Regions from separate parts of the Streptomyces sp. NPDC007917 genome, predicted to be linked through region 3. Evidence: riboswitches for the same ligand, from Rfam matches in the RefSeq annotation. Region 3 holds a riboswitch; each other region holds the start of a gene.

What was found. Region 3 has a riboswitch for cyclic di-AMP ahead of ACFZDL_RS18595 (NlpC/P60 family protein). Riboswitches for the same ligand answer to the same signal wherever they lie in the genome.
Positions count from the first base shown of each region.
Region 1: it holds a riboswitch for cyclic di-AMP, as region 3 does, so the genes downstream of both, ACFZDL_RS28500 (transglycosylase family protein) here and ACFZDL_RS18595 (NlpC/P60 family protein) in region 3, are expected to answer to the same signal.
Region 2: it holds a riboswitch for cyclic di-AMP, as region 3 does, so the genes downstream of both, ACFZDL_RS02800 (M23 family metallopeptidase) here and ACFZDL_RS18595 (NlpC/P60 family protein) in region 3, are expected to answer to the same signal.

Region 1 covers NZ_JBIBKK010000015.1:158,714-161,978, forward strand. Annotated here, with positions in the region: partial or broken gene ACFZDL_RS28490 (phosphoribosyltransferase) at 1-233, shown strand, start outside; gene ACFZDL_RS28495 (dsRBD fold-containing protein) at 254-547, shown strand; gene ACFZDL_RS28500 (transglycosylase family protein) at 603-1,913, opposite strand; cyclic di-AMP (ydaO/yuaA leader) riboswitch at 1,919-2,100, opposite strand; gene ACFZDL_RS28505 (DUF4232 domain-containing protein) at 2,455-3,168, shown strand.
Region 2 covers NZ_JBIBKK010000001.1:657,104-660,368, forward strand. Annotated here, with positions in the region: gene ACFZDL_RS02795 (GntR family transcriptional regulator) at 1-258, opposite strand, end outside; gene ACFZDL_RS02800 (M23 family metallopeptidase) at 540-1,364, opposite strand; cyclic di-AMP (ydaO/yuaA leader) riboswitch at 1,378-1,572, opposite strand; gene ACFZDL_RS02805 (pitrilysin family protein) at 1,804-3,186, opposite strand; gene ACFZDL_RS02810 (pitrilysin family protein) at 3,204-3,265, opposite strand, start outside.
Region 3 covers NZ_JBIBKK010000008.1:321,513-324,777, forward strand. Annotated here, with positions in the region: gene ACFZDL_RS18590 (L,D-transpeptidase) at 1-302, shown strand, start outside; gene ACFZDL_RS18595 (NlpC/P60 family protein) at 383-1,555, opposite strand; cyclic di-AMP (ydaO/yuaA leader) riboswitch at 1,563-1,740, opposite strand; gene pcrA (DNA helicase PcrA) at 1,897-3,265, shown strand, end outside.

The DNA of each region.
Region 1 (3,265 bases), on a different contig from region 3:
CCACGGCCCGGGCCGCCTGCCGGGTCGCGCGGGCCCAGGGCGCGGCCCGGGTGGTGCTGGCGGTCCCGGTCGCACCGCCGGACGCGGCCGAGGCGCTGCGCCAGGACGCGGACGACGTGGTGTGTCTGTCCACCCCCGCGGAGTTCTCGGCGGTGGGCGAGTGGTACGAGGACTTCTCCCAGACCAGCGACGCCGAGGTGGTCGAACTGCTCTCCCGGTCGACCGGGATGCCGGGTCGGGCGCATCCTGGTAGATGAAGCAGGAGGTGATGACCGCGATGGAGACGATCGTGGGATGCGACATCGAAATGGAGTTCCGTGAGCTCGGACCCCTGACCGAGGCGGTCGTCCGGCTGAGGATGCACGACGGGACCGAGATGCTGGCTCAGGGCCGGGCGAACCGGAACCCGGACGACCCGTCTCAGCCGCGGGTCGGCGAGGAGATCGCGGCGGCGCGTGCGCTGAACAACCTCGCTCACCGGCTGATCTCGAAGGCCGGCGGTGACATCGAGGAGGTCACGCACGCGAAGGCACATCTGGTGATGTAGGGCGGATCTGCCGCGGCACCGGGCCGCGGCAGAGCACCCTTCACTCACCCGCCTCTCAGATCTGGACGCCCTTGGAGCGGAGATAGGCGAGCGGGTTGACGTCCGAGCCGTAGTCGGGGCCGGTGCGTATCTCGAAGTGCACATGCGGCCCGGTCACATTGCCGGTCGCCCCTGAGCGGCCGATCTGCTGGCCGCCGGACACCGTCTGGCCGACGTGGACGGACAGCGCCGACATGTGCGCGTACTGGCTGTACATGCCGTCGGGGTGGCGGAGCACGACCTGGTAGCCGTACGCACCGCCCCAGCCCGCGGCGACCACCTCGGCCGAGCCCACCGCGCGCACCTGGGTGCCGGTGGCGACGGGGAAGTCGACGCCGGTGTGGTGGCCGCTGGACCAGTTGCTGCCGGAGACGCCGTAGGCGGTGCCGATGGCGTGGCTGGCGACCGGCGTGGTGAAGGATGCCGACGAGGAGGACGAGTGCGCCGCCGAGCCGGACTGCTTCTTGGCGCGCTCACGGGCCTTGTTGGCCTGCTCGACCCGCTGCTTGGCCGCTTGCTCGGCGCGCTGCTTGGCCCGGTCGGCCGCTTCCGCGCGCTGCTTGGTCTGGTCCGTCCGCCGCTCGGCCTGGGGCCGGCTCTCGCGCGCCTGTCCGGCGGGGGAGCGGCTTGTGTCGAGGGTGAGCCGCTGACCGGGGTAGATCAGGTCCGGGTCGCCGCCGATGACCCGGCGATTGGCCTCGTAGAGCCGCTGCCAGCCGCCGACGCGGTCCATGTCCTGCGCGTCGGCTATCCGGGACAGCGTGTCGCCGCTGACCACGGTGTACGAGGAGCCGGAGCGCCCGGTGGTGGCCGCGCTCCGGTCGACGGCCTTGGGAGTGGCCCTAGGAGCGGCCTCGGTCTTCGGCGTGGCTTTCGGGGCCGCGTTGGGAGCGGTCTGTCTCGTGCCGGAGTTGCCGGAGCTGCCGGGCGAGACGTCCGCGGGCTGGCCGCCGCGGGTCAGACCCGCCTTGACCGAGCAGACCGGCCAGGCGCCGGGGCCCTGGGCGTCGAGCACCTTCTCGGCGATGGCTATCTGCTGGTCCTTGGACGCCAGATCGGCCCGGGGCGCGAAGGACGTCCCGCCGTACGCCTCCCAGGTGGACTGCGAGAACTGCAGACCGCCGTAGTAGCCGTTCCCGGTGTTGATGCTCCAGTTGTCGGTGGACTCGCACTCCGCCACCTTGTCCCAGGTGTCGACGGAGGCGGCGTTCGCCTGGCCGACGCCTATGAGGGGCAGTGCGACGCCGGCGCCGCCCGCGGTGAACGCGAGCGAGGCGCGGGAGACGCGGCGTGGTCGGGGCCGACGGTGACGTCCGCGTGCAGCCATTGAGCTCATCCTCTCCTGACGCCTGCGAGGTGAGCTGTCGGGTTCGGGCGGGAGCTGCCCGGCCGCGCCCTTCTCGGTGCCCCCGGCACCGTGGCGCGACTTCACCCCTAGCCGTCCCGCCCGCGATCGCGCGGCACGGCGCCTACCTGGTTCCCCCGCTCCTGCCGTGACAGGTCGTCGTGTCACTCCTCCGCCACGGCAGGACTCGGCGCTCCGGCGAGGGAGAGACCCGTGCATGGAATGCGCCGGGTGCGGCACAGTAAACACATCGTTTTGGTCACGACAAGGTCTCGACGGGCCTGTGTCCGGAAATCGATCAGGCCCCCGGTGAACTGTGATTCACGTCACCACATTCCGGATGGGGTGAATGTGGCGCGGAATCCGCAATGCCGAATTGCGCCTGTTATGCGATTAATGCGGTCGCAGACATAAGGGCGCCGAACGGGGGAAGAGGAGCCGAAGGGGAATGGACGGGGAATGTCGGGGCACTCGGCGCGGCGGCTGACGAGCCGCCAGATGCCCGACCCACAGGAGGTTGCCCATGGCTCAGCGGTACGGCGGGACGCCCGCGAGGCGCCGACCGCCGGTCTTATCCGTATCCGCACTGCTCATCGGCGCGCTGGCCGCTGTCACGGCCTGCGGAGCCGAGGAGGACTCGGGGGCGCCGGCGCCGCCCGGCTCCGCCGACGCGCCCCACTCGGCCACCAGCGGTGCCCGGCCCGGCACGGCCGAGCCGGGCACCGCCGGGCGCCGTTCCGCCGAGGCGTCGACCCCCGGGAAGGCGCCGAGCGCGGCCAAGCCGTCCGTCGCCACCGAGGGCGCGTCCGCGGCCCCGCCCACCGTGCGCCGTATCTGCTCCAAGGGCCAGCTGAAACTCTCGACCGGCCGGGCGGATATCGGCGCGGGCAATGTCTATGTTCCCCTGGCCTTCACCAATACCGGTGAGACCAGTTGCACGCTGACCGGCTTTCCCGGGGTTTCCCTGCTGGACGCCCCGGGCTCGGCTATCGGTGACCCCGCCACCCGCCGGGGACCGGCGCGGCCCACGGTCGTCCTGAAACCCGGCGACAGCGCCCACGCGAGTCTGCACACCCTCAACAAAGGCTTGTCCGACAAGCCCTGTTGGCGGACCGCGGCCGAAATTCGCGCCTACCCGCCGGACTCCTACCGCTCCATGAAGACGTCGGCGCGCTCCTTCCAGGTCTGCGGGGGCGTATTCGAAGTCACCGCCCTCGAGCCCGGTTCCCAGCCCTGACCCGGAGCGCCGCGGCCGGGCGCGGAACACCGTCCCCCGCCCCGCGCCCGACCGGACGCGCCGGAAATGAATTGGCCGGGAAGCGCGGCCACATGAC
Region 2 (3,265 bases), on a different contig from region 3:
CGCGCGGATGTCCAACAGGTCGGCGGCCTCCCGGTCGGACGGCTGCGCGACGCAGGCGCCCGCGTGTCTGCGGGTGGTCACAAAGCCTTCCGACTCCAGGGTGCGCAGCGCCTCGCGCACGGGCACGCGCGAGACGCCGTACCGCCGGGCGAGAAGTTCCTCGATCAACCGGCTGCCGGGCGCGAAGGTGCCGGAGACGATGTCGTCGCGGATCGCCGTGCACACCGCGTGCGCCGAAATCCGGTGACCGCCCTGCATCGCGGTCGTATCGCCGCTCACTTCCGGTCCCGCATTGTCGAACCTCCGCCTTAATCTCCGCGAAACGCAGCCGATTGACGCGTGTTCAGCGACTCTATTCTAAACAGCTTGAATTTCCGATAGGCACGGAGATTTCATGGATATTTTTGGCCAGGAGGGCGGGTGGCCAGGCGGTCGGATGGCCGGGTGGCCAGGCGGCCGGCGGCCGGGCGGCCGACCGGGTACGCCGAAGGCCCCCGGGTCCGTGGGACCGAGGGCCTTCGGGAAGCGAGCGGGGATGCTCAGATGTTCACACCGTGCGAGCGCAGGTAGGCGACGGGGTCGATGTCCGAGCCGTAGTCGGCGCTGGTGCGGGCCTCGAAGTGCAGATGCGGGCCGGTGACATTGCCCGTGGCGCCGGACAGGCCGATCTGCTGGCCCGGGGTGACCGTCTGGCCGACGGAGACCCCGAGGGACGACAGATGGCCGTACTGGGTGTAGGTGCCGTCGTTCATCTTGATCACGATGTTGTTGCCGTACGCGCCGCCCCAGCCGGCCTCGACCACGGTGCCGGAGCCGACGGAGTGCACCGGGGTACCGGACGCGGCGTGGAAGTCCACACCGGTGTGGCTGCCGGAGGACCACAGGCCGCTGGACGCCTGGTAGCTGGTGGAGACGTACGAGCCGGTGACCGGCAGCACGAACATGTTCAGCCGCTTCCGCTCGGCCTCGCGCGCCGCGCGCTCCTTGGCCTCGCGCTCCTGCTTGGCCTTCTTCGCGGCCGCCTCGGCCTTTCGCTTCGCCTCGGCCGCCTGCCGCGCGGCCTCCTTGCGGGCCGCGGCCTCGGCCTGCGCCTTGGCGGCGGCCTCCTCGGCGGCGCTCTGCTGGCTCTGCGCCTGGGCCTCGACCTGGTCGGCGAGCCCGTCGTCCATGGCGACCGCCTGGCGCAGCCCGGTGTCCTCGAAGCCGCGCGGGTCGTCCGTCGCGGCCAGGGCCGGGGCGGCGAAGCCGGCGACCACACCGGAGGCGGCCAGCGTGGCTATGCCCGCGAGGTTGGCGCCGGAACGGGCGGTGCGGGGGGCCCTGGTGGGGCGGCGGTGCTTCCCGGTGGTACGGGTGAACGCCATGGTCCGGCGCACTCCTTTCCTTCCCTCTCGCCTACCGGGTTAGCTGACGGGTTCGGAGCAGGAAGGTCTCCTACGGGCCCCTCCCCCGCGTGGGGAAGGCGTCCGATTCACCCCTGGGGATCACCCGTCCGGCGCCGTGGGCGGCGGACGAGGCTGGGTCCCCGGCTCCCCTGGCTCGCGCCGTACGGGGACTCGGCGATGGTTGTCCGTGCCGCGGGTGCGGCGTGTCTCGGTCGGACAACCGGACTGACGCTAAGCGTGATCGCTTTCGTTCACCAAACGGTTCCGCGTTTTTGTTGGTTTCCCCACAGACACGAACACCCAGACGGGCGACCTCTGCTATAAAGCGGGCGAATCGACCGGTGAGACGATTCGAAAAACAGGACCCCTGGCGCCTGAAACGGCGTCAGGGGTCCTGTTTTGTCGGGCCGTCAGGCCGTCAGCCCTGGATGACGCGCACCTCGCCGATGCCGAGCGCCTTGACCGGCTCCTCGATCTGCGAGGCGTCACCGACGAGCACCGTGACCAGCCGGTCGGACGGGAAGGCGCTCACCACCGCGGCGGTCGCCTCCACCGTGCCGGTCTCCGCGAGGCGCGCGTACAACTGCGCCTGGAAGTCGTCCGGCAGGTGCTGCTCGACCTGGTCGGCGAGCGTGCCCGCGACGGCCGCCGCCGTCTCGTACTTCAGGGGGGCCACCCCGACCAGGTTCTGCACGGCGACGTCGCGCTCGGCGTCCGTCAGGCCCTCTTCCTTCAGCGTGCCCAGCACCTTCCACAGGTCCTCCAGGGCGGGGCCGGTGACCTCGGTGGCCACCGAGCCGCTGATGGCCAGCATCGCGGCGCCCGTGGCCCCTCCGGAGGCGTCCGGGGCCGCGGAGCGGAGCACCTGGCCGAAGGCGCGCACGCCGTACGTGTAGCCCTTCTCCTCACGCAGCACGCGGTCGAGCCGGGAGGTCAGGGTGCCGCCCAGGCAGTAGGTGCCCAGCACCTGGGCGGGCCAGACCCGGTCATGGCGGTCGGCGCCGATCCGCCCGATGAGCAGCTGGGTCTGCACCGCGCCCGGCCGGTCGACGATGATCACGCGGCCGGTGTCGTCGGCGGTGATCGGCGGCATGGGGCGGGGCTCGGCGGCCCCGCCCGTCCAGGCGCCGAGGGATTCGGCCAGCGCCTTGTCGAGGTCGACGCCGGCCAGGTCGCCGACGACCACGACGGTCGAGGAGGACGGGCGGACATGCGCCTCGTAGAAGGCCCGCACGGCCGCGGCGTCGATGCCCTCGACGGTCTCCTGGGTGCCCTGACGCGGCCGGGACATCCGGGCCTCGGCCGGGAACAGCTCCTTGGACAGCGCCATCGAGGCGCGCCGGGCCGGGTTGGCCAGCTCGTGCGGGATCTCGTCCAGGCGGTTGCGCACCAGCCGCTCGACCTCGCCCTCGGGGAAGGCGGGGGCGCGCAGCGCGTCGGCCAGCAGGCCGAGCGCCTTGGGCAGCCGGGAGACGGGGACCTCCAGGGACACCCGGACGCCGGGGTGGTCGGCGTGGGCGTCCAGGGTGGCGCCGCAGCGCTCCAGTTCGGCGGCGAACTCCTCGGCGGTGTGCTTGTCGGTGCCCTCGGACAGGGCGCGAGCCATGATCGTCGCGATGCCGTCGAGCCCGGCCGGCTCGGCGTCCAGCGGGGCGGCGAGGTTGATCTCCACGGCGACGACCTGCTGGCCGGGGCGGTGGCAGCGCAGCACGGTCAGCCCGTTGGACAGCTCGGCGCGCTCGGGGGCCGGGAAGGCCCACGGCTTGGCGGCACCCGCCTGCGGCTGCGGGTGGAAGGTCATGGCGGTGACGGCGTCGCTCACTGGGCCGACTCCCCTTCTGCGTCGTTGTCGTCGGCTGCTGCGCCGTTGTCCGTGGCGT
Region 3 (3,265 bases):
CGCGGCTGAAGTTCGGCCCGGTGCCGGTGCGCACCGGCCGTGACCGGTATGAGACCCGGGGCGGGCTGAAGAAGATCTACTGGCGGGACATCGACCACTGGTCGACGCTCTACGACGTCGCGATGCCGTACAGCCAGTTCTTCGACGGCGGCCAGGCCTTCCACTCCATCGCGGGCAGCGTGTGGTCGCCGCCGGGCTCCCACGGCTGCGTCAACATGCGCAAGGGCGATGCGAAGAAGTACTGGAGCCTGCTGCGCAACGGCGACGACGTGTACGTCTACGGCCGCAAGCCCGGCACCTGAGCCGTGCCGCCTCCCCGGGCCCCGGAGAGCCCCTTCGGGGCCCGGGGAGCTCCTTCGGGGCCCGGGGAGGCGGGAAGCCGTCAGGCCGGGCGGACGCTTCCGTAGATCGGCATCTCGGTGATCGGCGCCTTCTTGACCACATCGCCCGGCTTCGGGGCGTGGATCATCATTCCGTCGCCTATATAGAGGCCGACATGGCTGATGTCGTCATAGAAGAAGACGAGATCGCCCGGTTGGAGGTCGGAGGTCGACACGCGCGTGCCGACCTTCACCTGGTCCCAGGTGGTGCGCGGCAGGGAGACCCCGGCGGTCTTCCAGGCGGCCTGGGTGAGCCCCGAGCAGTCGTAGGAGTTGGGGCCGGTGGCGCCCCAGACGTACGGCTTGCCGAGCTGCGAGCGCGCGAAGGCGATGGCCTTGTCGGCCTTGGTGGCGTACGAGCCCGAGGAACCGGAAGTGCCCGAGGACCCGGAGGAGCCTGACGAGCCGGAGCCGTCTGCCTGCTCCTCCTGCTGCTGCTGTTCCTGTGCCCGCTTCGCCGCCTCCTCCCGCTGCTTGCGCGCCAGCTCCGCCGCCTTGCGCCGGGCCTCCTCTTCCTTCTTCTTCTCGATCGCCGCCAGCCGCGCCTTCTCCTCGGCGGTCAGCTTCGACAGCAGCTGACGGGCCTGGGTGAGCTTGTCCTGGACGGTCTTCTTCTTGGTCTTCAGCTGCTCCTGCGACCGGGTCAGCGAGGCCAGGCTCTCGCCGGCCTTCGTACGCTCCTTGGCGGCCTTGGCCTGCTGGGTCAGGAAGTCGTCGACGGCATGCTTCTGCTCTCCGGTCAGCCGGTCCATCAGATGGGACTGGTCGAAGATGTCCTGCGGATCGCCTGCGAACAGCAGGGTCGCGGCGCTGGAGGCCATGCCGCCGTTGCGGTACTGCGCCGCCGCGTAGCTGCCCAGCTTGCGGCGTGCCTCGTTCAGCTTCTCGGTGCGCTTGGCGACGCTGTCCAGCAGCCGGTCGACCTTGGCGCGCTGTTCGCCCGTGCGCTCCTTGGCGGCGTTGTAGGCCTGGGTCGCGGTTTCGGCTTGGTGGTAGAGCGTGTCGACCTTCTTCTTGACCTCTTCGACCGTCGGCTTGGGCTTGCCGGGCTCGGCGCTCGCCGTCTGGGAGAGGAGGGTGACGGAGGCGAGGGCGGCCGTGGTGACCCCGACGGCGGTGCGGCGGCCGGTGGCCGAATCCAGTATTCGGGTCCGCGGTTTGCGGTGCGACGCCAAGGGAGGCGACTCCTTCCGTGGACCGCCTACCGGGTTAGCTGTCGGGTTCGGGCGTCGGAAGGCTGCCCTACGGCCCGGGCGGCGGACGGCTGGCGTCGCCACATGGGCCGATTCACCCCAGTGGTGTCTTTGGGTCCCCGGCTCCGGCTGCCTCGCGGCGGGGCCGGACTCGGCGGAGACAGCCCGTGCCGGCGTGGTCGCCGACGGGTTCCGGACCGCCTGACGGAGGACGGTAGTGGGCTTGTGGTGCTCATGTGAAGGCGGGTGTTCGAATTGCCCCGAAACCGTTTTGTGACATCCACGCATACGCTGTCAGTGGGGCGGCCTAAACTCGGTGAGCGATGAGCAGCCTCTTTGACGACAGCTTCCTGGCGGATCTCGGACCCCCGGACGAGGAGCCCCCGCCGCCCGAGGACGACGGCCGGCCCGCCGCTGAGGCCGTCCCGCACGACCTCTTCGACGGGCGGTTCGACGCGCCCGCGCCCCGGGAGGCGTACTACCGCGACGGCGCGGCGCGTCCCGCGGTGGATCCGGCCGCCCTCCTGCAGGGGCTGAACGAGCAGCAGCGCGCCGCCGTGGTGCACACCGGCTCGCCGCTGCTGATCGTCGCGGGCGCCGGGTCCGGCAAGACCCGGGTGCTCACCCACCGCATCGCGCATCTGCTCGGCTCGCGCCGGGTGCACCCCGGCCAGATCCTCGCCATCACCTTCACCAACAAGGCCGCGGGCGAGATGAAGGAGCGGGTCGAGGAGCTGGTCGGCCCGCGCGCGAAGGCCATGTGGGTGTCGACCTTCCACAGCGCCTGTGTGCGCATCCTGCGCCGGGAGTCCAAGAAGCTCGGCTTCACGTCCTCCTTCTCGATCTACGACGCGGCCGACTCCAAGCGGCTGATGGCGCTGGTGTGCCGGGACCTGGACCTCGACCCGAAGCGGTATCCGCCCAAGTCCTTCAGCGCCAAGATCTCCAACCTGAAGAACGAGCTGATCGACGAGGAGACCTTCGCCGGACAGGCCTCGGACGGCTTCGAGAAGACGCTCGCCGAGGCGTATGCGATGTACCAGTCGCGGCTGCGCGAGGCCAATGCCCTCGACTTCGACGACATCATCATGACGACGGTCAATCTGCTCCAGGCCTTCCCCGACGTCGCCGAGCACTACCGCCGCCGCTTCCGGCACGTCCTGGTCGACGAGTACCAGGACACCAACCACGCGCAGTACACGCTGGTGCGCGAGCTGGTGGGCACGGGCCCGGCGGAGGCCGTCGACGGCGGCGAGGTGATCCCTCCCGCCGAGCTGTGCGTGGTGGGCGACGCCGACCAGTCGATCTACGCCTTCCGGGGCGCCACCATCCGGAACATCCTCCAGTTCGAGGAGGACTACCCGGACGCCACGACCATCCTCCTGGAGCAGAACTACCGCTCCACCCAGACGATCCTCAGCGCGGCCAACGCCGTTATCGAGCGCAATGAGAACCGGCGCCCGAAGAACCTGTGGACCGATGCCGGCGCCGGGGCGACCATCACCGGCTATGTGGCCGACACCGAGCACGACGAGGCGCAGTTCGTCGCCGACGAGATCGACCGGCTGACGGACGCGGGCGACGCCAGGGCCGGGGACGTCGCCGTCTTCTACCGGACCAACGCCCAGTCCCGTGTCTTCGAAGAGGTCTTCATCCGGGTCGGGCTGCCGTACAAGGTCGTCGGCGGTGTGC